DNA from 3 places in the Klebsiella sp. GFKo11 genome. Region 3 is predicted to be linked to each of the others. Evidence: predicted binding sites of a transcription regulator. Region 3 holds the regulator's gene; each other region holds the start of a gene.
What was found. Region 3 encodes PurR, which represses purine synthesis genes. Its sites were predicted from a motif close to CANGCAAACGTTTGCNTG; they were not measured.

Region 1 (8,108 bases), 1.2 Mb from region 3:
ATAATCGTGAGGCGGTGCAGGCGTTTCAACAACAGCTGGCTGAAGTCGCTATCGCCGGTTTTCAACCGCAGTTCACTAAATGGGTAGAGCTGCTGACCGACCCGGCGGTCAACGGCCTGGCGCGTGACGTTGTCTTATCCGATGCCATGATGGGTTATTTGCATTTTATTAGCGGTATTCCGACGCAGGGTAATCGCTGGCTGTATGGTACTAAACCGTACACGATGTCGACGCCGCCGCTATCAGTCATTAACCTGTGGCAGCAGGCGCTGGATAACGGTTCGCTACCGCAGTTTATCGCCGGTCTTTCGCCACAGCATCCGCAGTATGCTGCTATGCACCAGGCGTTATTAGCCCAGGTTGCCGATTCGCGTCCATGGCCGCAGCTCACCAGTAAGGCATCGCTGCGTCCTGGGGAGTGGAGCAACGATGCAGGCGCGCTGCGTGAAATTTTACAGCGCACTGGCATGCTGGATGATTCTGCCAAAATTGCTTTGCCTGGCGATGAAGCTGTTAGTCCATCCGCTGAGAAAACGGCCAAAAGCAGCGGTCGCGGCGTTTACGATCGGCAATTAGTTGAAGGTGTTGAGCGCTTCCAGGCGTGGCAAGGTTTAGGGGCTGATGGGGTCATTGGCCCGGCAACTCGTGATTGGCTCAATGTTTCACCAGCGCAGCGTGCTGGCGTGTTGGCGCTGAATATTCAGCGTTTGCGCTTGCTGCCGGGCAATTTGTCGACCGGAATTATGGTCAATATCCCGGCGTTTTCGCTGGTCTACTACCAGGATGGCAGCCAGGTGCTGGCATCGCGGGTTATCGTTGGCCGTCCGGATCGCAAAACGCCGATGATGAGCAGCGCGCTGAACAACGTGGTGGTTAACCCGCCGTGGAATGTGCCGCCGACGCTGGCGCGTAAAGATATCCTGCCGAAGGTGCGCAATAATCCAGGCTATCTTGAGCAGCATGGTTATACGCTTATGCGCGGCTGGAACAGTAAAGAAGCGATTGATCCGTGGCAGGTTGATTGGGAGACCATAACGGCATCGAATTTACCGTTCCGCTTCCAGCAAGCACCTGGTGCGCGTAATTCGCTGGGGCGTTATAAATTTAATATGCCGAGTTCGGATGCTATCTATTTGCACGATACGCCGAACCATAATCTGTTCCAGAGAGACGGTCGAGCTTTGAGCTCCGGATGCGTGCGCGTTAATAAAGCTTCGGAGCTGGCGAATATGCTGCTGCAGGATGCTGGCTGGAACGATGCGCGAATTTCAGATGCGCTCAAGCAGGGCAATACCCGCTACGTGAATATTCGCCAGAATATCCCGGTTAATCTCTATTATTTGACCGCCTTTGTTGGTACGGATGGACGTACACAATATCGAACAGATATTTACAATTACGATCTCACCGCGCGATCCAGCGCACAAATCCTGTCTAAAGCTGAACAATTAATCAGATAAATGAAGTAGTTCAACGGATTCGGTTGTCCTATCTTTGTGTGAAAACGGGCCTTGTTGTCTGCAAGGCCCGAGTTTACTGGGGTTGGGCTACCTTGACGTTGGCAATAATGCCCGGTAAGGTGCCTTTCGTGCGCCAGAAGTGCATATACATATAATCCTGCAAATGCGTGTGGCGGTAAGCAGCAAATTCTCTGTGGCTGATATTTATTGGCTGTCAGGGAGGTGAGCGCGTGCTGGCGGCTAACAGGCGGATTGCGGGAAAAGTATATTACGATTCATTTACCTGTAGACCTGATTATCATGGACAAATTTGACGCTAATCGCCGCAAACTGCTGGCGTTAGGTGGAGCTGCGCTCGGTGCTGCTGCCATTCTGCCTGCGCCGGCATTTGCCACCCTCTCGACCCCCCGACCGCGTATTTTGACGCTGAACAACCTGCATACTGGTGAATCACTCAAGGCGGAGTTTTTCGATGGCAGAGGCTATATTCAGGATGAATTAGCAAGACTTAATCATTTTTTCCGCGACTACCGCGCGAATAAAATTAAATCCATCGATCCTGGTTTGTTCGATCAACTCTATCGCTTGCAGGGATTAATTGGCACCAACAAGCCTGTCCAGCTCATCTCTGGTTATCGTTCCCTCGATACTAATGATGAACTTCGGGCACGAAGCCGTGGTGTGGCGAAGCATAGCTACCACACTAAGGGCCAGGCTATGGATTTTCATATTGAAGGCATTTCGTTAAGCAATGTTCGCAAAGCGGCGTTATCTATGCGCACAGGTGGTGTAGGATATTACCCACGTAGCAACTTTGTGCATATTGATACCGGGCCGGTACGGCACTGGTAACGAAAGGAGCATCATGAACTATCGTATTATTCCGGTTACCGCGTTCGCGCAGAACTGTTCTTTGATCTGGTGTGAACAAACCCGGCTGGCGGCTCTGGTCGATCCTGGCGGTGACGCTGAGCGAATCAAACAGGAAGTGACGGCGGCAGGTGTTAGCCTGATGCAGATTCTGCTCACTCACGGTCATCTCGATCACGTAGGCGCCGCGGCGGAACTGGCACAACATTACGGCGTGCCGATTATCGGTCCGGAAAAAGAAGATGAGTTCTGGCTGGAAGGATTACCCGCGCAAAGCCGGATGTTTGGTCTGGATGAGTGCCAGCCGCTACAACCGGATCACTGGTTGAATGAGGGCGATGTGGTTAGCGTGGGGAATATTTCCCTGCAGGTGCTGCATTGCCCTGGCCACACCCCCGGGCATGTGGTCTTCTTTGACGATGCTTCCAGACTACTGATTTCTGGTGATGTGATTTTCAAAGGCGGAGTAGGGCGTAGCGACTTCCCGCGCGGCGATCACAATCAGTTGATCGAGGCGATAAAACGCAAATTATTGCCGCTGGGCGATGACGTGTCGTTTATTCCCGGTCACGGTCCTATGTCGACTCTGGGCTATGAGCGCCTGCATAACCCTTTTCTGCAGGATGAAATGCCGGTCTGGTAATGATGCCGGATTGAAGGATGTAAAAAAGGCCGCAGATGCGGCCTTTTGTTTTTTTAAGACAAGGTTAGAGCACGGCAACAATCGCTTCGCACAGCGGGGCCATGTTGTCCGGTGTCATACCGGCGACGTTAATACGCCCGGATGCCACGGCGTAAATCGCGAACTCTTCACGCAGACGCAGAACCTGCTCTTTGGTCAGGCCGCTGAACGAGAACATCCCGTTCTGCTGAATGATGAAGGAGAAGTCGCGGCTCGCGCCTTTCTCTTGCAGGGTATTTACGAACAGCAGACGCATGCGCTGAATACGCTGGCGCATATCGGTCAGCTCTTGTTCCCAGATAGCGCGCAGCGCGTCATTGCTGAGAATCGTCGCCACTATCGAAGCACCGTGAGCCGGTGGGTTAGAGTAGTTAGCGCGAATAACGGACTTCATCTGGCTGAAAGCACGGTCTACCGTTTCCTGGTCAGCAGCAACCAGCGTACAGGCGCCTACGCGTTCATTGTACAGGCCGAAGTTCTTCGAGTAGGAGCTCGCAACCAGCAGCTCTTTATGCAGCGCGGCAAACGCACGCAGGCCTTCAGCATCTTCTTCCAGACCACGAGCAAAACCCTGATAGGCGAAGTCAAACAGCGGCAGCCAGCCTTTCTCTACGGACAGCTGCGCCAGCTGTTGCCACTGTTCCAGCGTCGGATCGATACCGGTTGGGTTGTGGCAGCAGCCGTGGAACAGTACGACATCGCCAGCCTGCGCTTCGTTCAGGCTGGCCAGCAGACCGTCGAAGTCAAGCCGGTGGTTAGCCGCATCGTAGTAAGCGTATTCGCAAACTTCCAGCCCGGCTGAGTTAAACACGCTTTTGTGGTTCGGCCAGCTAGGGTTGCTCACCCAAATGCGTTTAGCATCGGTATTCTTCGCCAGGAAGTCTGCGGCAACGCGCAGGCCACCGGTACCGCCCGGAGTCTGGGCGGTACGCGCGCGTTTATCATTAATAATCGCGCTTCCTTTGCCAAACAGGAGCTCCTGGGTGCAACGACCAAATTCTGGAATACCGTCGATGCCCAGATAATTCTTGGTGGTTTCATTTTCCAGCAGATATTGCTCTGCTTTTTTCACGCTGGTCAGGACTGGTGTCTTACCTGTTTCATCTTTATAAACACCAATTCCAAGGTTAATTTTTGTTGGGCGGTCATCGGCACGAAATAGATCGGCCAGGCCCAAAATAGGGTCGGCGGGGGCGGCAGTAATTTTCTCAAACATGACGAGGTTCCATTGTGATTACTGAAGGGAAATCCGCTATCAGGGTAACGGGAGATTTACAAATTGCCAACCGTTTGCGACTAAAAGCGAGAAGGTTTTCAAAAGTTACGATCTTCATCTTAGGAACGCAGAAAAGCAGGACCGAAGTCCTGCTTTTTAGGCATATCACGAAGGGGTGTACTGCTGATTAGAACTGGTAAACGATACCCACTGCAGCTTGGTCGTCGGTAGCAACGCCAGCAGCTTTGGTGTAGTCGTTGTCGTCCAGCTGGTTGAATTTATACGCAGCGTAAACGTTCATGTTCTTGTTGAAGTAGTACCAGGTACCCACTTCGACGTATTTAACCAGGTCAGCATCGCCGCCGGAGAAGCCAGCGCGAGAGCGCAGGTCTTTACCTTTAGTCTGGACGTAACCGATGGACGGACGCAGACCGAAGTCGAACTGATACTGAACAACAGCTTCGAAGTTCTGAGTTTTGTTAGCGAAGTAGTTGCCTTCGTTTTCCGGAGTCATGTTGTAGGTCTGAGAGTACATGACTGCGGCGTAGACGTTGTTCGCATCATACTTAGCGGAGGTTGCCCATGCTTCAGCTTTCTCGCCCTGACGGTCAGCTTTCTGATCGCCGCTGCGGCTGGAGTTAGCATAGCCTGCGGAAAGCGCAATACCGTTGTCAAACGCGTAGGTTGCCGAGGTGCTCATGCCGTCGCCGTTTTGTTTCTTCACAGCGCGGTCTTTGTTTTTACCCTGATACTGCAGCGCGAAGCTCAGACCATCAACCAGACCGAAGAAGTCAGAGTTACGGTAGGTTGCTACGCCGTTGGTACGGCCGGTCATAAAGTTGTCGGTGTAGTTCCAACCATCGCCACCCCATTCAACCAGCATATCGGTTGCAGCTTCAACGTCGTAGATCGCACCGTAGTTACGACCGTAGTCGAATGAACCGTATTCACCTGCTTTTAAGCCTGCGAAAGCCAGACGGGTTTTGGTGGTCTGGGAACCTTCAACGTTGGACGCATCCATGTTGTATTCCCACTGGCCATAACCGATCAGCTGTTCGTTGATTTGGGTTTCGCCTTTCAGGCCGATACGGGCGTAGGTGGTGTCGTCGCTGCTGGTGTCACCGTTAGTGGTCCAGACGTGCTCGCCAACCATTTTTCCGTAAAAGTCCAGTTTGTTGCCGTTTTTGTTATAGATTTCTGCAGCGTTAGCTGCACCGGCTACCAGCAGGGCAGGAATTACCGCTGCCAGAATTTTGCGCTTCATCATTATTTATTACCCTCATTTATATTTTTATATGAACACTTGCCACTGCCGCCAATAAGTTCTGTCAATAAAAATTTACGGAACTATTGATGATAGTTTGGTGTCTGGAGGCATCTTTCCATCCAGAACAACGTTTCGCTAGCCGGAAAATGCTACCAATGTCGCATATGAGTAACTAAGGGAAACCGTGTGTAACTAAATGTGTATTTAAGGGAACTTTGTGAACTCAATCAACATTCCGCTCTGATTTACCGATAAAACTCACTCTTCATATATATCTATATGAATTAATTATGATTAATTTAGATAAGAGAGCATTCATGCATTTTTTGTCACTATTTTGCTTCTTTTTTATTCAATGATTGTCTTTGCAAGTTGTGCGGTCATTGGTTGAAAAATGAGCAAAATAATCAGCCGGTTTGGCAATTTATGAACATAAGGTGCGGTTTTTGTGTCCGTCGGGTATCGAAATAGTGAGTAACATAAATGTGAATAAACAAGGTTGATGTTTAAGTTTCCTGACAAAAGAGGTTGCGGCTCCGTAGTGACGTAGGGTTTCACGGACATAATTTTATGCTGCTGGTGAGTCTGGTAAGACCGCGAGCCGGCGCATTTTTCGTCTTAGAATCGCCAATCCGACCCTCGTCACAATTCCGAATGACGGGATTATTTGTCCAGCAAAAGCATTATTTCTCTGATAACAACGATCGCTTACCCGCAGCCATAATTTCTCTCGTTAACTATCACGAGGAGCTTGAAATGAGTAAAAAACTGATTGCAGTCTGCGCATGTCCGATGGGGCTGGCCCATACCTTTATGGCGGCGCAGGCGCTGGAAGAGGCGGCGATTGAAGCCGGATATGAAGTGAAAATTGAAACCCAGGGGGCGGATGGTATTCAAAACCGCCTGACAGCGCAGGATATCGCCGAAGCGACGTTAATTATCCATTCTGTCGCCGTAACGCCAGAAGACAACGAGCGCTTTGAGACCCGCGACGTCTATGAAATCACGCTACAGGATGCGATCAAAAACGCCGCAGGAATCATAAAAGAAATTGAAGAGATGCTTGCCGCAGAACAACAATAATTGTCGACAGGGATACACGTATGGCCATTAAAAAACGCAGTGCAACCGTTGTGCCTGGCGCATCAGGGGCGGCCGCGGTTATAAAAAATCCTCAGGCCTCCCGCAACAGCTTCTGGGGCGAATTACCGCAGCATGTGATGTCGGGAATTTCGCGCATGGTACCGACGTTAATTATGGGCGGGGTGATCCTCGCCTTTTCCCAATTGATTGCCTATAGCTGGCTGAAAATTCCCGCTGACATCGGCATTATGGATGCGCTTAACAGCGGTAAATTCGACGGTTTTAACCTTTCATTACTCAAGTTTGCGTGGCTATCGCAATCTTTCGGCGGTGTGCTGTTTGGCTTTGCTATTCCGATGTTTGCTGCCTTTGTCGCTAACTCCATCGGCGGCAAGCTGGCGTTTCCTGCGGGGTTTATCGGCGGCCTGATGTCCACCCAGCCCACGCAACTGCTCAATTTTGACCCTGCAAGCCTGCAATGGGTGACGAGCGCACCGGTGCCATCAACCTTCATTGGTGCGCTGATTATTTCGGTTGTCGCCGGGTATCTGGTGAAGTGGATGAACCAAAAAATCCAGCTTCCCGGTTTCCTGCTGGCGTTCAAAACCACCTTTTTACTGCCCATTCTCTCCGCAGTTTTCGTCATGCTGGCGATGTATTACGTGATTACGCCGTTCGGCGGCTGGATCAACGGCGGCATTCGCGCCCTGCTGACGGCGGCGGGAGAGAAGGGCACGTTGATGTACGCGATGGGAATTTCGGCGGCAACGGCTATCGACCTCGGCGGCCCAATCAACAAAGCGGCGGGATTTGTGGCGTTCAGCTTCACCACCGATCACGTGCTGCCGGTGACCGCGCGTTCTATCGCTATCGTTATTCCGCCAATTGGTCTGGGGCTGGCGACGATTATCGATCGTCGCTTAACTGGCAAACGCCTGTTCAGCGCTCAACTCTATCCGCAAGGTAAAACGGCAATGTTCCTCGCCTTTATGGGGATCAGCGAAGGGGCGATTCCGTTCGCGCTGGAAAGCCCGATCACCGCTATTCCGTCGTATATGGTGGGTGCGATTGTGGGCTCGACCACTGCGGTATGGCTGGGGGCGGTGCAGTGGTTCCCGGAATCGGCTATCTGGGCATGGCCGCTGGTCAGCAATCTCGGCGTTTATATGGCGGGGATCCTGTTGGGGGCGGTGATTACGGCGCTGATGGTCGTCTTCTTACGCAATATGATGTACCGCAGAGGCAAGTTGCTGATCGAAAGCCTCTAATTTTAAGGGATTGCCATTATGACCTTACTTGCATCACTGCGCGAATGGCTAGAGGCGCAGCAACTGGATGCGGTGCTGATTTCGTCACGACAGAATAAGCAGCCGCATCTGGGGATCTCCAGTAGTTCTGGGTTTGTGTTTGTCAGCCGCCAAAGTGCGCATATCCTGGTCGATTCCCGCTACTACGCTGACGTCGAGGCTCGCGTCAGCGGTTATCAACTTCACTTGCTCGGCGGCGAGCAGACGATGACGACCGTCGTGA
Region 2 (8,108 bases), 1.3 Mb from region 3:
AGAAACCGCCGCAGGCCACCAGCGCCTGGAAATCAGCAAGACCGGTACGGCCCGCCAGCAGGTCGCTCATATGCACGTCGATAGCATCAAAGCCCGCACGATGGAACGCTGCCGCCATTTCTACATGGGAGTTCACGCCCTGCTCGCGCAGCACAGCGACCTTCGGACGCGCGCCGCTAGCGATATAAGGTGCCGCGATGTCTTCGTTGATATCGAAGGAAAGCTTCACGTTGAGGCCTGGATCGTTGTCGTTAGCCTTCGCGTCATGTTCCTGGTCGGCACACTCCGGGTTATCGCGCAGACGCTGCATTTGCCAGGTAGTCTCAGCCCACCACATACGCAGCGTGGTGCGGCTTTCGCTAAATACCGGATGACTATCGGCGGCGATAACAAAGCGGTCGCCCGCCGTCGCCTGTCCGAGGTAGTGAACGCAATCTGCCAGGCCATTCGCCGCCAGCAACGCTTCAACCGCCTGACGATCGGCGGCACGAACCTGAATCACGCCCCCCAGCTCTTCGTTAAACAGCGCAGCCAGATGGTCATTGCCGAGCGCGGCGATATCCACATTGACGCCACAGTGGCCAGCAAAGGCCATTTCAGCCAGGGTCACCAGCAGGCCGCCATCGGAACGGTCATGCCAGGCCAGCAGCTTATCTTCAGCCACCAGCGTCTGCATCGACTCCCAGAAACCTTTCAACTGAGCAACATCGCGCACGTCCGCGGTAACATCGCCCAGCTGACGGTAAACCTGCGCCAGCGCGGTGGCGCCCAGCGCATTTTTGCCTTTGCCCAAATCAATCAGCAGCAGGGCGTTATCAACGGTCGCGAGCTGCGGGGTCACGGTGCGGCGCACATCTTCCACGCGAGCAAAGGCAGAAATCACCAGCGACAGCGGGGAGGTCATTTCGCGCTGTTCATTGCCTTCCTGCCAGCGGGTTTTCATCGACATAGAGTCTTTACCCACTGGAATCGTCAGTCCCAGAGCCGGACACAGCTCTTCGCCAACCGCTTTAACGGCTTCATATAAACCAGCGTCTTCACCTGGGTGACCGGCTGCGGCCATCCAGTTTGCCGACAGCTTCACGCGATTGAGCGCGCCAATCTGCGTCGCGGCGATATTCGTTAGCGCTTCGCCAACCGCCAGGCGGGCAGAAGCGGCAAAGTCCAGCAGCGCAACCGGAGCACGTTCACCAATTGACATGGCTTCACCGTAATAGCTATCGAGGCTGGCGGTGGTTACCGCGCAGTTAGCGACCGGGATCTGCCACGGGCCGACCATCTGATCGCGGGCGACCATGCCGGTCACGGTGCGGTCACCGATGGTGACAAGGAAGGTTTTCTCCGCCACGGTCGGCAGATGCAGCACGCGGTTCACCGCGTCGGCAATAGTTATGCCCTGGCGATCCAGACTCTGACCCTGCGCTTTCAGCGTCTGCACATCGCGGGTCATTTTCGGCGTTTTACCCAGCAGCACGTCGAGCGGCAGATCAATCGGTCGATCGTCAAAATGGGTATCGTCAAGGCTCAGGTGCATCGCTTCAGTCGCTTCGCCAATAACCGCGTACGGCGCACGCTCACGTCGGCATAGTTCATCAAACAGCGGCAACTGCTCCGGTGCAACGGCCATGACGTAACGTTCCTGCGATTCGTTACACCAGATTTCCAGCGGGCTCATGCCCGGCTCGTCGCTGAGGATGTCGCGCAGCTGGAATTTACCGCCGCGGCCACCATCGCTCACCAGCTCCGGCATGGCATTGGACAAACCGCCAGCGCCGACATCATGGATAAACAGAATCGGGTTGGCATCACCCAACTGCCAACAGCGGTCGATAACTTCCTGGCAGCGACGTTCCATTTCCGGGTTGTCGCGCTGTACGGAGGCAAAATCCAGGTCTGCGTCAGACTGTCCCGACGCCATTGAAGAAGCAGCGCCGCCGCCGAGGCCAATGTTCATCGCCGGGCCGCCAAGAACAATCAGCTTCGCGCCAACAACAATCTCCCCCTTCTGCACGTGTTCGCCGCGAATGTTGCCGATACCGCCCGCCAGCATGATGGGCTTGTGATAACCGCGCAGCTCTTCGCCGTTGTGGCTGGTCACTTTCTCTTCATAGGTGCGGAAATAACCGTTCAGCGCCGGGCGACCAAATTCGTTGTTAAACGCCGCACCGCCCAGAGGGCCATCGGTCATGATATCCAGCGCGGTCACAATACGATCCGGCTTGCCGAAATCTTCTTCCCACGGCTGCTCAAAGCCCGGAATACGCAGGTTAGAGACGGAGAAACCCACCAGCCCCGCTTTCGGCTTAGCGCCACGACCGGTCGCGCCTTCGTCACGGATTTCACCGCCGGAACCGGTCGCCGCGCCCGGCCACGGAGAGATCGCCGTCGGGTGGTTGTGGGTTTCGACCTTCATCAAAATATGCGCGTCTTCCTGGTGGAAGTCGTAGCGACCCGTTTCGTGGTCAGCAAAGTAACGTCCCACCGCCGAACCTTCCATTACCGCGGCGTTATCTTTATAGGCCGACAGCACGTAGTCCGGAGTTTTCTCAAAGGTGTTTTTGATCATCTTGAACAGCGACTTCGGCTGCTGCTCGCCATCAATGACCCAATCGGCGTTAAAAATCTTGTGTCGGCAGTGCTCGGAGTTGGCCTGCGCGAACATATAGAGTTCGATATCGTTCGGGTTACGGCCCAGCTTATGGAAGGCATCCTGCAGATAGTCGATTTCGTCATCCGCCAGCGCCAGCCCCAGACGGAGGTTGGCGTCAATCAGCGCCTGACGACCCTGTCCCAGCAGGTCAACGCTGGTTACCGGGGTCGGCTGATGGTGAGCAAACAGCTTTTCGCCCTCTTCCAGCGCATCAAATACGCTTTCCATCATTCGATCGTGCAGTTCAGCCGCCACCAGCGCCCACTGCTCTTCAGTCAGGCTGCTCGCTTCAACGTAGTACACAACGCCGCGCTCCAGGCGTACAACCTGAGACAGGCCGCAGTTATGGGCGATGTCGGTAGCTTTTGAAGACCAGGGAGAGATAGTGCCAGGACGGGGGGTAACGAGCAGTAGCTTGCCGGTTGGGGTATGGCTGCTTAAGTTCGGGCCATATTTTAGCAACCTCGCCAGATTCTCACGATCGTCGCCGCTTAGCGGGGCGCTGAGATCGGCAAAATGAACATACTCGGCATATATAGTGCTTACCGGAAGGTTGGCCGCCTGGAAACGTGCCAGCAGTTTATTGATACGGAATGCCGACAGTGCAGGTGAACCACGCAAAATTTCCATCATAAGTCTCTCGTCTTCGAAGCTTTCAGGGTGAGCCGGGGGAAACGGGCGCCATTATAGTGAATCCTGCGTCCCGACGAAACCGTTTGCGTAGAAATAAAATGGTTGCCAGGGTTTATCAATAAATGTGACCCGACTCGCGAATAAGTTGCCAACTGGCGCATTCTTAAGCAAAATGCCGCTCATTCGACGACAACCTTTTACTTTTTCTGGTCATAGTCTGCTGAGGAACGCAAAGCTGCAGAAGATTAACTATCTGAAAAAACTAAAGATTAATTATCTGCTCATCGGCATTGTAACCCTCTTGCTGGCGGCTGCCCTGTGGCCGTCTCTCCCGTGGATGGGGAAACCAGAGAACCGTGTGGCGGGGATTATGGCGCGCGGAGAACTGCGCATCAGCACCATTAATTCGCCAATGACCTTCGCGACCATCAATGACAAAACCTACGGTTTCGATTATGAGCTGGCACAGCAGTTTGCCAACTACCTTGGGGTCGAGCTGAAGGTGACCGTCCGACAAAATATCAGCCAGTTATTCGACGATCTTGATGAGGGAAAAGCCGACATGCTGGCGGCGGGTCTGGTCTACAACTCTGAACGGATAAAGAACTATCAGGCCGGGCCAACCTACTATTCCGTTTCGCAACAACTGGTGTATCGCAAAGGCAGCCTGCGCCCGCGCAGCCTCGCTAATCTTACCGCTGAGCAGTTGGCTATCGCCCCCGGGCACGTGGCGATTAATGACCTGCAGGCATTAAAAGAACAAAAATATCCGGACCTCGACTGGCGCGTGGATGATAAACGCGGCACCACGGCGCTGATGCAGGCGGTGATCGACGGTAAGCTCGATTACACCATCGCGGATTCGGTCGCCGTCAGTCTGTTCCAGCGCGTCCACCCGGAACTGGCCGTCGCGCTGGATATCAGCGATGAGCAGCCGGTGACCTGGTTTAGTGAAAAAGGCGAAGACAACTCGCTGTCGGCAGCGATGCTCGATTTCTTCAATAACATTAATGAAGACGGCATCCTTGCACGACTGGAAGAGAAATACCTCGGCCACGGTAACGATTTTGACTATGTTGATACGCGCACCTTCCTGCGCGCCGTGGAGAACGTCCTCCCTGACCTACAGCCGATGTTTGAAAAATATGCCCGGCAGATAGACTGGCGCCTGCTGGCGGCCATCTCATGGCAGGAGTCGCATTGGGACCCTCAGGCTACCTCTCCGACCGGCGTACGCGGAATAATGATGCTCACCCGCAATACCGCCCAGAGCCTGGGACTGACCGACCGTACCGACGCAGACCAAAGCCTCGACGGCGGCATGCGTTATCTACAGGATATGATGAGTAAGGTGCCCGACTCCGTTCCCAAAGACGAACGTATCTGGTTTGCGCTGGCGGCTTACAATATGGGCTACGCGCATATGCTTGACGCGATGGCGCTAACCAAAAAGCAGAAAGGTAATCCCAATAGCTGGGCCGATGTGAAGCAGCGTCTGCCGCTGCTGAGCCAGAAAAACTATTACAGTCGGCTGAAGTACGGCTTTGCGCGCGGTCATGAGGCCTACGCCTACGTCGAGAATATCCGCAAATACCATATCAGCCTTGTGGGCTACCTCTCTGAGAAAGAGAGAAAAGAGGCGCAGATTGCGGCGCTTGGCGAACACTATCCGGCGGTCATGCCGGATGAGTTAAATAAAGAAGAACAGTACGCCATGTCCTTTTTCAGCTTTCGCGCCGAAACGCTGGTCGATAACGCAAAATTTAAAATCCCAGGACTGGGCCATTAATCTTCCGTTTGCTGACGCGCCTTTTTAAGCATTTTTTTCTCTTCGCGCCGCCAGCGGAAAAAATCGCTCAGCATACCAGAGCACTGTTCTGCCAGGAGTCCTTCGGTTATCTCTACCCGATGATTCATCCCCGGATGATGCAGCACGTCGATAAGCGATCCGGCAGCGCCGGTTTTCGCATCCCTGGCACCGAATACCAGCCGTGAAATGCGGCTATGTACCATCGCCCCGGCGCACATTACACAAGGCTCCAGGGTGACGTACAGCGTCGCGTCAACCAGACGGTAGTTTTGCAGCACCATCCCACCCTGGCGCAACGCCATAATCTCAGCATGCGCAGTAGGATCGTGACGGCCAATTGGCCGGTTCCAGCCTTCACCGATGACCTGATGATTGTGCACCAGCACCGCGCCGACCGGCACCTCGCCCTCTTCCCAGGCGCGTTTCGCCAGCGTCAAAGCATGACGCATCCAGTATTCATCATTTAATTCATGGTCAGACAAAGCGGGCACTCCTGCGGAAAAAGCGGGGCGCATTATACATGGGCGCTATGTATTACACACTATTCTAACTGCTGAAGATCGCCCTGTGGGGTTACTCGCCAGCGGTGCTGGCAAAAATAGAGCAGCGGATTGTCCTGTTCGCTGTCGCTATAACCACTATACAAGCGCAGCGGAGCACCGATTTTTTGCTCCAGTTGCGCGACTTTTTCGTTACCCAGACAGCGCAGCGTTAAAACCCAGCCGCCGCAACGGCGCTCCATCCGACTGGCAATCAGATTCACCCGTGGCAACCATGCAGTATCAAAATAGACCTGCTCCACCAGCGACTGCGGCGACCCGGTAATCAACCAAACGTCCGCATCGGTACTGGTCAGATAATCCGTCAACCGTGACTGAACGACGGGAAAAGCCGTGACATGCTGCCGGAACCAGTGAACAAAACTCGCCTCAAGACGTTTCAGATGCCTCTCACTGCGCCCGAAAGTCGTAGCCCACAGCAGCAGGCTCATCGGCCAGCGTGCGGCCCGACCGTTTAGCAACAGTCCGGCAAGAATAACGGGCAACAGAGGAAGAACCAGCAGCGTATTCAACGGCTGATGACGTAACACATAGCGCAAGAAACTGCCGAACATATCCTGCTGATGCAAGGTGCCATCCAGATCAAAGAAAACCACTCGCCGCATGCTACTATTCAAAACCGACTCCTCTGGATTAACACCTCGATAACCAATAGCTTAACAGCCTTACGCATTGAATAGCGAAAACATCCGCCATCGTTGAGCCGGGATTAAGGTAAAACCTGCTTGCAGAGAAATCTGAACGGTTGAATTTTTAATTCGCACTATTCCCCTTATAATTGAATACAAAATTCTTTCAGCCGAGGGTGAAAGCTGTCCTCCGGAGCCGCTATGAACTGTTTGACCCGAATCCGCCAACGCTACCCCACGCTGGCCGCAAGTGATAAAAAACTGGCCGATTTTATTCTGGCCCAACCGGATCAAACCCGCCACCTCAGCTCTCAGCAGCTGGCGGGCGAAGCCGGAGTCAGCCAGTCGAGCGTGGTAAAATTCGCGCAGAAGATGGGTTTTAAAGGTTTCCCGGCGTTGAAACTGGCATTAAGCGAAGCATTGGCTAGCGCCCCCTCTCCGCAATCCGTACCGGTGCATAACCAGATTCGCGGAGATGATCCTCTCCGACTGGTGGGCGAAAAGCTGATTAAAGATAATATTGCAGCAATGCATGCCTCTCTGGACGTCAACAGCGAAGAAAAGCTACTGGAAGCCGTTGCGCTACTGCGTAATGCCCGGCGGGTCATTATTACCGGTATTGGCGCATCGGGCCTGGTGGCGAGGAACTTTAGCTGGAAGCTGATGAAAATCGGTATTAACGCCGTTTCTGAGCAGGATATGCACGCCCTTCTGGCAACAGTACAGGCGATGGCGGCAGACGATCTGCTGCTGGCCATCTCCTACTCTGGTGAGCGACGCGAAATTAATATGGCGGCAGGTGAAGCATTGCGAGTGGGGAGCCAGATCCTGGCGATCACCGGTTTTAACCCCAACGCCCTTCAACAGCAGGCAACTCTGTGCCTGTATACCATCGCTGAAGAGCAGGCTACGCGCAGCGCCGCGATCTCCTCCACCAGCGCGCAAATGATGCTGGCCGACCTGCTGTTTATGGGGCTGGTCCAGCAGGATCTCGAGCGCGCCCCGGATCGCATTCGTCACAGTGAAGCGCTGGTGAAAAAACTGGTCTGAAAGCGGGCTCTTCTGCATTTCGCAAAAGAGCCCCTGGATTTATTGCGCTTCTTTGGCGTGAATCAGCTGAGTCAGAAGCTTGTTAACCGGTACGGCAATATTGTTCTGCATCCCAATACGCGCAATCGCCCCATTTAAATAGTCAATTTCAGTGAGCCGCCCTTTATGTAAATCCTGATACATAGAAGGATAATGATGGCCGCTTTCGCGCGGGTCGAATACTTTTTTGACCGTATTCATCACCATTTCCTGAGTCAACGGAATATTCTGACTAGCTGCTACCAGTACAAACTCATCCACCACTGCCTGCGCTAAATCTAATGCTCCAGGTCGACTGCCAAAACCACCAACATTACAATCCAGCAGTGCGCAATAGGTATTCATTACGCTATTAAAAGCCGCTTTCTTCCAGATTGATAATAATACGTCAGGGCTAATTTCCGCATTCAGCCCGGCGCTATTGAGGGCGGCAATGACTCTGGATTCCTGGTCAGCATCCTGGCTGGCAATAGGCTGCAGCTCAATCGTCCCCGTGCCGGTGGCCATAATATGTCCGGCACCTTCCAGTTCGCTCGACCATAACGTGACACCAGCATAAATTTTTTCCCGATCAACATAGTTTGCCAGCGTTTCAATATTTCCCAGACCATTAGATAAAATCATCACGACTTTCGCAGTGGGTAGCAGCGGCTTAATCCTCTGTAGCATGCTGTCCAGTTGCATGGCTTTGGTAAACAGAATAACCAGTTCAAATTCCCCCTGCGCCTTATCGGCCA
Region 3 (8,108 bases):
GCAGCGCCTACGGCCACATCGCGCTAAGCGTTGATAACGCGGCTGAAGCCTGTGAGCGTATTCGCCAGAACGGTGGCAACGTGACGCGTGAAGCGGGTCCGGTCAAAGGCGGCACCACGGTTATCGCTTTTGTCGAAGATCCGGATGGTTACAAAATTGAACTGATTGAAGAGAAAGATGCCGGCAAAGGCCTCGGCAACTAATCTGCTTCGGGCGTCCATCGGCGGCGCCCGCTGTTTTATCCCCCTTCCTGCTGCAAGCGGTGGCAAAATTTGCCATAATGCGCGCTACTTTTTTCCAGCTAAGAGAATCTGATGTCCGAGAACGCTCAACTTAATGGTCTGTGCGACCGTTTTCGCGGTTTCTATCCTGTGGTAATTGATGTTGAAACCGCGGGATTTAATGCCAAAACCGACGCCCTGCTGGAGATCGCCGCTATTACGTTGAAAATGGATGAGCAAGGCTGGCTGATGCCGGACGAAACGCTGCATTTTCATGTTGAACCTTTCGAGGGTGCCAACCTGCAGCCTGAAGCTCTGGCCTTTAACGGGATTAACCCGAACGATCCTGAGCGCGGCGCGGTGAGCGAATATGATGCCCTGCACGCGATTTTCAAAATGATCCGCAAAGGGATGAAAGAGAGCGATTGTAGCCGTGCCATTATGGTCGCCCATAACGCCACATTCGATCATGGTTTTACCATGGCGGCTGCCGAGCGCGCGAGCCTGAAGCGCAACCCTTTCCATCCGTTTGTGACATTCGATACGGCGGCACTAAGCGGGCTTGCGCTCGGCCAGACGGTGTTGTCGAAAGCCTGCATCGCCGCGGGTATGGCATTTGATGGCACCCAAGCGCACTCGGCGCTTTACGATACCGAACAAACCGCGCAGCTGTTTTGCGAAATCGTCAATCGTTGGAAACGACTTGGCGGCTGGCCGTTACCGGTAGCCGAAGAATAGTAGAGACAAAAAAAGCGACTCCACCAGAAGTCGCTTTTTTATTGGCAGCAAAAATTACTCTGCTTTCGGCTCGTCAGTCTTGTACTTAGCGGCCGTTTCTTTGATCAACGTTTGCAGTTCGCCGCGCTGATACATCTCAATAATGATGTCGCAACCGCCAACCAGTTCGCCATCAACCCACAGTTGCGGGAAAGTCGGCCAGTTTGCGTATTTCGGCAGCTCTGCGCGGATGTCCGGGTTCTGCAGAATGTCGACGTAAGCAAAACGTTCGCCACAGGCAGACAGCGCCTGCACGGCCTGGGCGGAGAAACCGCAGCTTGGCAGTTTCGGGGACCCTTTCATGTACAGCAGGATTGGGTTTTCAGCGATTTGATGTTGGATTTTTTCTAAAGTCGTGCTCATTGTCTTGCTTCCTTAAACTTCTCTACGGCAGTAATTTGTCATTGTAGCGTCCTGAACGCAGGACCGATAATAACATTTTTGTCACTCTTCACATTTTATCTTCTGTGCCCAGAAGTTGCCTCAAAAATATCATTTTATCGTCTGACGCAAGAGTGTGTTGCTCATTTTTCATGCGACATGGTTATTGTCTGACGTATTTTTTTGCAATCGTTAACCAAACGACACTTTAGATACAAAAGAATATTAACTCTCAGGGTTTTTATGCTTTAGAATCGATGCGGTTTGTCATTCATCGTCAGGCATCTGTATATGTCTGTAATTTAATCAGGGGATTGCTCAGTGGCGCGTCTTAACAAAATCGCGATTTCGCTCTGTGCATTACTTATTACGTCGATCTCATTTACGCCGCTGGCGCATGCTTCCGGGCATACGCACGCTTCGGCTACGCCAAAAGCGCATCCGGCCAAAGGCACTACCGCAGAGCGTAAGAAAAAAGCAGCCAGTTCCAAAAGTAAAACCACCGCTAAAACCTCCAGCAAGAAAACATCGACCGCCAGCCGCGCAAAAGCCCCTACCCGCACAACCGCCTCAAGCCAAACCGCGCTTAACCGTCAGGTTGCCGGTGCAAGCAAAAAATGCGTATTGCGCAAAGGCTACAAAAAGCAGTGCGCTAGCTCGACAAAATCGGTAGCAGAAAGCAAAGTCGCCAGAGCAAGCGTGCAGAAAAAGTGCGTCGTGCGCAAAGGCTATAAAACCCGCTGTAAACCTGTCGCTGATGAGCCTCAGTTGACCATCGCCGATGCGCATAAAGCTCGGGTACAAAAGGCGCAAAGCACCGCCATGTCGAAGTTAATGGATCAGATTGGCAAACCTTATCGCTGGGGTGGTACTTCGCCGCGAACCGGGTTTGATTGCAGCGGTCTGGTCTATTATGCCTATAAAGATCTGGTAAAAATTCACATCCCGCGTACCGCTAATGAAATGTATCATCTGCGCGATGCCCGCCCGGTCGATCGCGGTGAGCTGCAAAGCGGTGATTTAGTCTTCTTCCGCACCCGTGGGCGCGGTACCGCCGATCACGTTGGTGTCTATGTCGGCAACGGTAAATTTATCCAGTCCCCGCGCACCGGTCGCGATATTCAAATAACCTCGCTGAGTGAAGATTACTGGGAACGCCATTACGTTGGCGCGCGCCGCGTCATGACGCCAAAAACCATTCGCTAATTCTGCCTCGTCGCTTCTGCGGCGGGGTAACACTCTCTTTTGCCACATCTTTTAATTTGCTACTATCACCTTGCGTAATACATGGTTATTGCGCGAACTATACCCAAAATAATTCCAGTTGTATCAAGGCGGCAACTAAGCGCATCCCCGGGAGCGTACAAATAGTACGTGACCGGGGTAAGTGCAGGCAGCCAACAAAGATGCGGCTGGAAGTATGAAGGGTATAACTATAAAAAGGAGAGTAGCAATGTCGTTCGAATTACCTGCATTACCATATGCAAAAGACGCCCTCGCGCCGCACATTTCCGCAGAAACCCTGGAATACCATTACGGTAAACACCACCAGGCCTACGTCACCAATCTCAACAACCTGATCAAAGGCACCGCGTTTGAAGGCAAGACCTTAGAAGAAATCGTTCGCTCTTCCGATGGCGGCGTTTTTAACAACGCAGCTCAGGTCTGGAACCACACCTTCTACTGGAACTGCCTGGCACCAAACGCTGGCGGCGAACCTGAAGGTGAACTGGCGGCAGCTATCGCTAAATCCTTCGGCAGCTTTGCTGATTTCAAAGCAAAATTCACCGACGCGGCAGCGAAAAACTTTGGTGCTGGCTGGACCTGGCTGGTGAAAAACGCTGATGGTAGCCTGGCGATTGTTTCCACAAGCAACGCCGGTACGCCGCTGACCAGCGACGCAACCCCGCTGCTGACCGTTGATGTCTGGGAACACGCTTACTACATCGACTACCGTAATGCGCGTCCGAACTATCTGGAACACTTCTGGGCGCTGGTGAACTGGAAATTTGTGGCGGCCAATCTGGCGGCGTAAAAGCAAACCGCAGAAGGATTGCGCCTTCTGCGGTTATTTTTCACTTCACACACAATTCACATACTATTCATGAACGATTAGTGGTTAGCAAAAGCCTCTTCCGGCTGCGACCGACCGCTGAAAAAAACCAGCAGTAGCGCAACGCCCGCAATGATCGCTCCCATCACTGGTACGAATGCATAGCCCAGCCCACCAGATATCACCGCACCACCGGCGGCTGCGCCTAACGCGTTACCGAGGTTGAAAGCGCCGATATTAACCGATGATGACAGCCCGGGAGCTTCGTGAGCCACGCGCATCACGCGCATCTGCAGTGGCGGAACCACCGCAAAAGTCGCGGCACCCCAGACAACCATACTGATAGCCGCACCAATTTGTGACTGGGCCAGTAGCGGGATCGCCAGCATGATCACCATCAACAGCAGCAGAAAGCCCTTCAACGTCCCGGAAACCGAGCGGTCGGCAAACTTACCGCCAAGGTAGTTACCCAGCGAGAAGCCTACGCCAATCAGTACCAGCATCGCGGTCACAAACAGTGGCGATGCGTTAGTGATGCTGTGCAGGACCGGTGATATATAGGTGTAAAGCGTAAACATCGCCCCTGCCCCCAGAACGGTGGTCAGCAGCGCTGACAGCACCTGCGGGCGCATCAGTACTGAAAGTTCCTGCTTAACATCAGGCCGCTCACCCGCGCTTCCTTTTGGCAGGGAAAACCACAGGCTGACCATCGCCACCACGCCGAGACCCGCCGTTGCAAGGAACGACATTCGCCAGCCGATAGTTTCCCCCAACCAGGTCGCCGCCGGAACGCCGCCAATGTTGGCAATTGTCAGCCCCATAAACATGGTCGCCACGGCGCTGGCCTGCTTATGCTTCGGCACTACGCTCGCCGCCACCACCGAGCCTAACCCAAAAAAAGCGCCGTGATTGAGGCTGGTGATAATGCGCGACAGCAGTAGCGTGGTGTAATCCGGTGCAATTGAAGAGAGCACGTTACCAAGAGTAAAAATCGCCATCAGGAAAATCAGCGCATTTCTGCGCGCGCGGTGCGAAAGCAACAGAGTCATCAGCGGCGCGCCAACCATCACCCCAATGGCATAGGCACTAATAAGCATTCCCGCAGCCGGAATAGAGACATCCACGCCTTTGGCGATAACCGGTAATAGCCCCATCGGGGAGAACTCGGTAGTACCGATACCGAAGGCACCGATCGCCAGAGCGAGCAGGGGAAAGTTGATTTTCATTCAATGACTCCATCGGGCCGTCTTCAGCGACGGCATCTCATCAGAAGCCAAAAGCATGACATCAATCACAGAAAAACAAAAGTAAACGAAATGGCAAAAGATTTTTGCGAAATTGATAATAATGGTGGAAAAAGAAAAGGGAGAACGATGTCTCCCTCATATTGGAATTAGTGCAGTATGGCGGTGAGCCCTGCGGCGACAATCAAACCCAGAACAATAATCGTCGTTGTCAGCGAAAACTTTAAATCTGTATCCATCAATTTTTCCCCTTGATTATCCCCACATGAAAAGTGAGCTTGCTCATTTTTACATAGATTAGCGCAAATATCTTCCGAGATTTAGAGGGATGCACATTTTTGTTCTTCCCCTTTGCCCCAAGATCGGACAAAATCCCACGCTAATTTGAAAGCGTATCGGCCATTGACCCCTTCCTGTCGTTCTGTGTCGTTTTCCCGACGTGATGCAATGTTCAATTTTGGCATCAGGGTGTGTACAGGCAAACGTTTACGTACCGATTAACGGGCGATCAGGTCAAGGTCTGGAGTGAGAAGTAATGGCAACTATTAAAGATGTAGCGAAGCGCGCAAACGTTTCCACTACAACAGTATCACATGTAATTAACAAAACGCGTTTCGTTGCAGAAGAGACGCGCAACGCTGTGTGGGCTGCGATTAAAGAACTGCACTACTCCCCCAGCGCCGTTGCTCGCAGCCTGAAGGTTAATCACACCAAGTCTATCGGATTGCTGGCGACCAGCAGCGAAGCGGCCTATTTTGCCGAAATTATCGAATCCGTTGAGAAAAGTTGCTTCCAGAAGGGCTATACCCTGATTCTCGGCAACGCATGGAACGATCCGGAGAAACAGCGCGCCTACCTGTCAATGATGGCGCAGAAGCGCGTGGACGGCCTGCTGGTGATGTGTTCTGAGTATCCTGAGTCGGTACTGAGCATGCTGGAAGAATATCGCCATATTCCGATGGTCGTGATGGACTGGGGTGAAGCAAAAGCCGACTTCACCGACTCGGTTATCGATAACGCCTTCGAAGGGGGTTATATCGCCGGGCGCTATCTGGTGGAACGCGGTCATCGCGAAATTGGCGTGATCCCCGGCCCGCTTGAGCGGAACACCGGTGCCGGCCGCCTGGCCGGCTTTATGAAAGCGATGGAAGAAGCGCAGATCAACGTTCCTGAAAACTGGGTCGTGCAAGGTGATTTCGAGCCGGAATCCGGCTACCGCGCGATGCAGCAAATCCTCAGCCAACACCATCGCCCGACGGCGATTTTCTGCGGCGGGGATATCATGGCGATGGGCGCTATTTGTGCAGCAGATGAAATGGGTCTGCGCGTGCCGCAGGATATTTCGCTGATCGGTTATGACAATGTGCGCAACGCCCGCTACTTCAGCCCAGCGCTGACCACCATCCATCAGCCAAAAGATTCTCTGGGCGAAGCGGCCTTCAACATGCTGCTGGACCGCATCGTCAACAAGCGCGAAATATCCCAGTCTATTGAAGTACATCCGCGCCTGGTCGAACGTCGATCCGTGGCCGACGGCCCGTTTGTCGATTATCGCCGTTAATTCTCCTCGCGGCGCCGGCTATTCCGGCGCCCGCAGCCACTCCCTGTTCAGCGTTTCACTGTCGCCAAGGTAATCCAGCAGCCACATCAGCGCCGGTGAAGCATCGCTTTGTTGCCACGTCAGGCAGCAGGCCGCATCAGGGAATGGATTTTCCAGTGCCAGCGCCGTCCATTCTCCGCTATCAATTCGCGGCTGTGCAAAATGCTTTGGCACCATGCCAACACACAACCCTGCGCTGAGGCAGGTCGCGGAAGCGTCCCAGTCCGGCACCACCACCCTCTTCTGATTATCCAGCAGCCACGTCGTGCGTTTCGGTAGCGAGCGTGAAGTATCTTCCCGTACCAGCGACGGCCAGTTGCGCAACACATCGTCGCTTAACGGGCCGTCTATTTTCGCCAACGGATGATCGCTGGCCACCACGCAATCCCAACTCAGCATCCCCATATCGCGAAACGCATAGCGCCCACCGACGGGAATAGAGCGCGTCGCGCCAATAGCTAATTCCACGCGGCCATCAGCTAACGCATCCCAGACGCCGTTGAATACCTCCTGAAAGACAATCAGTTCAACGTCATCAAAATGACGATAGAAATCAACGATCATTTGCCGCATGCGCGCCGGTTTGACGATGTCATCGACGGCAATGGATAGCTGCCCGCGCCAACCGTTGGCTATCTGCTGACACTGCTGGCGAGTGATCTGCATTTTTTTGATAACAGAGCGCCCTTCCTGCAAAAACCAGACCCCGGCCGGGGTTAATTCGACATCGCGGTGACGACGTTCAAAGAGCGGAACCGCCAGCCACTCTTCCAACTGACGCACGGTATAACTCACCGCTGAAGGTACGCGGTGTAGCTCCTGCGCCGCTGCGCTAAAACTGCCGTTACGCGCAACAGCATCAACCACCTCAAGTGAGTATTCTGACCACATATTCTGCCTACAAAATTTTTGAATCCACCTGACAAATATTAGCGTTTCACAAGCCCGAATGCACTCCCTACACTCTGCCGCACCGTACCTGCATCAATAACAAGAGAATTTTATGCAACAATTGCAACAACCTGGGAAAGGATTCTTAGTCTGGCTGGCCGGGCTCAGCGTGCTCGGCTTTCTGGCCACCGATATGTATCTGCCGGCTTTCGCCGCGATCCAACAAGATCTCAACACTTCAGCGGCTTCAGTCAGCGCCAGCCTGAGCTTGTTCCTGGCAGGCTTTGCCATTGGACAGCTTTTTTGGGGGCCGCTCTCTGACCGTTACGGACGCAAGCCGGTACTGCTAAGCGGCCTGGCCATTTTCGCTATCGGCTGTCTGGGGATGCTTTGGGTGCAAGATGCCACGCTGATGCTGGCGCTGCGCTTCATTCAGGCGATTGGCGTTTGCGCCGCCGCCGTGACCTGGCAAGCGATGGTGACCGATTACTACCCAGCCCATCGCACAAACCGTATTTTTGCCGCCATTATGCCGCTGGTGGGCTTGTCTCCAGCATTGGCGCCGCTGCTCGGCAGCTGGCTGCTGGTTCATTTCGAATGGCAGGCTATTTTCGCCGTTCTGTTCGCGATAACCCTGTTGCTCATGCTGCCGGCCTTGCGCCTGAAAGCGGCGAAAAAGACGGTTGTCGGCACCCAGCAGAAGCTGACTTTCCTTGCCCTACTACGCTCGCGCGAATACAGCGGCAACGTGCTGATTTATGCCGCCTGCTCCGCCAGCTTTTTCGCATGGTTGACCGGCTCGCCATTTATTCTTCACGAGATGGGGTACAGCCCGACCGTTATCGGCCTGAGCTACGTTCCGCAAACTATCGCGTTTCTGGTTGGTGGTTACGGCTGCCGTGCGGCTTTACAAAAATGGTCAGGGCAGCAGATCCTGCCGT

Region 1: the regulator PurR is predicted to act here: its motif matches at 4,292-4,309, upstream of AC07P6_RS20110 (amino acid aminotransferase).
Region 2: the regulator PurR is predicted to act here: its motif matches at 3,356-3,373, upstream of purL (phosphoribosylformylglycinamidine synthase).

Annotation. Positions count from the first base shown of each region.
Region 1 covers NZ_CM151369.1:4,123,092-4,131,199, reverse strand. Annotated here, with positions in the region: gene ldtD (L,D-transpeptidase) at 1-1,460, shown strand, start outside; gene mepK (peptidoglycan L,D-endopeptidase MepK) at 1,761-2,312, shown strand; gene AC07P6_RS20115 (MBL fold metallo-hydrolase) at 2,326-2,973, shown strand; gene AC07P6_RS20110 (amino acid aminotransferase) at 3,038-4,228, opposite strand; gene AC07P6_RS20105 (porin) at 4,416-5,495, opposite strand; gene AC07P6_RS20100 (PTS fructose transporter subunit IIB) at 6,252-6,578, shown strand; gene AC07P6_RS20095 (PTS fructose transporter subunit IIC) at 6,599-7,846, shown strand; gene ypdF (aminopeptidase) at 7,865-8,108, shown strand, end outside.
Region 2 covers NZ_CM151369.1:1,584,002-1,592,109, reverse strand. Annotated here, with positions in the region: gene purL (phosphoribosylformylglycinamidine synthase) at 1-3,283, opposite strand, end outside; gene mltF (membrane-bound lytic murein transglycosylase MltF) at 3,456-5,072, shown strand; gene tadA (tRNA adenosine(34) deaminase TadA) at 5,069-5,575, opposite strand; gene yfhb (phosphatidylglycerophosphatase C) at 5,635-6,258, opposite strand; gene AC07P6_RS07745 (MurR/RpiR family transcriptional regulator) at 6,484-7,332, shown strand; gene AC07P6_RS07740 (oxidoreductase) at 7,372-8,108, opposite strand, start outside.
Region 3 covers NZ_CM151369.1:2,883,883-2,891,990, reverse strand. Annotated here, with positions in the region: gene gloA (lactoylglutathione lyase) at 1-203, shown strand, start outside; gene rnt (ribonuclease T) at 315-959, shown strand; gene AC07P6_RS14090 (Grx4 family monothiol glutaredoxin) at 1,014-1,361, opposite strand; gene AC07P6_RS14085 (C40 family peptidase) at 1,701-2,585, shown strand; gene sodB (superoxide dismutase [Fe]) at 2,833-3,414, shown strand; gene AC07P6_RS14075 (MFS transporter) at 3,492-4,658, opposite strand; gene cydH (cytochrome bd-I oxidase subunit CydH) at 4,826-4,915, opposite strand; gene purR (HTH-type transcriptional repressor PurR) at 5,212-6,237, shown strand; gene punR (DNA-binding transcriptional activator PunR) at 6,256-7,167, opposite strand; gene punC (purine nucleoside transporter PunC) at 7,289-8,108, shown strand, end outside.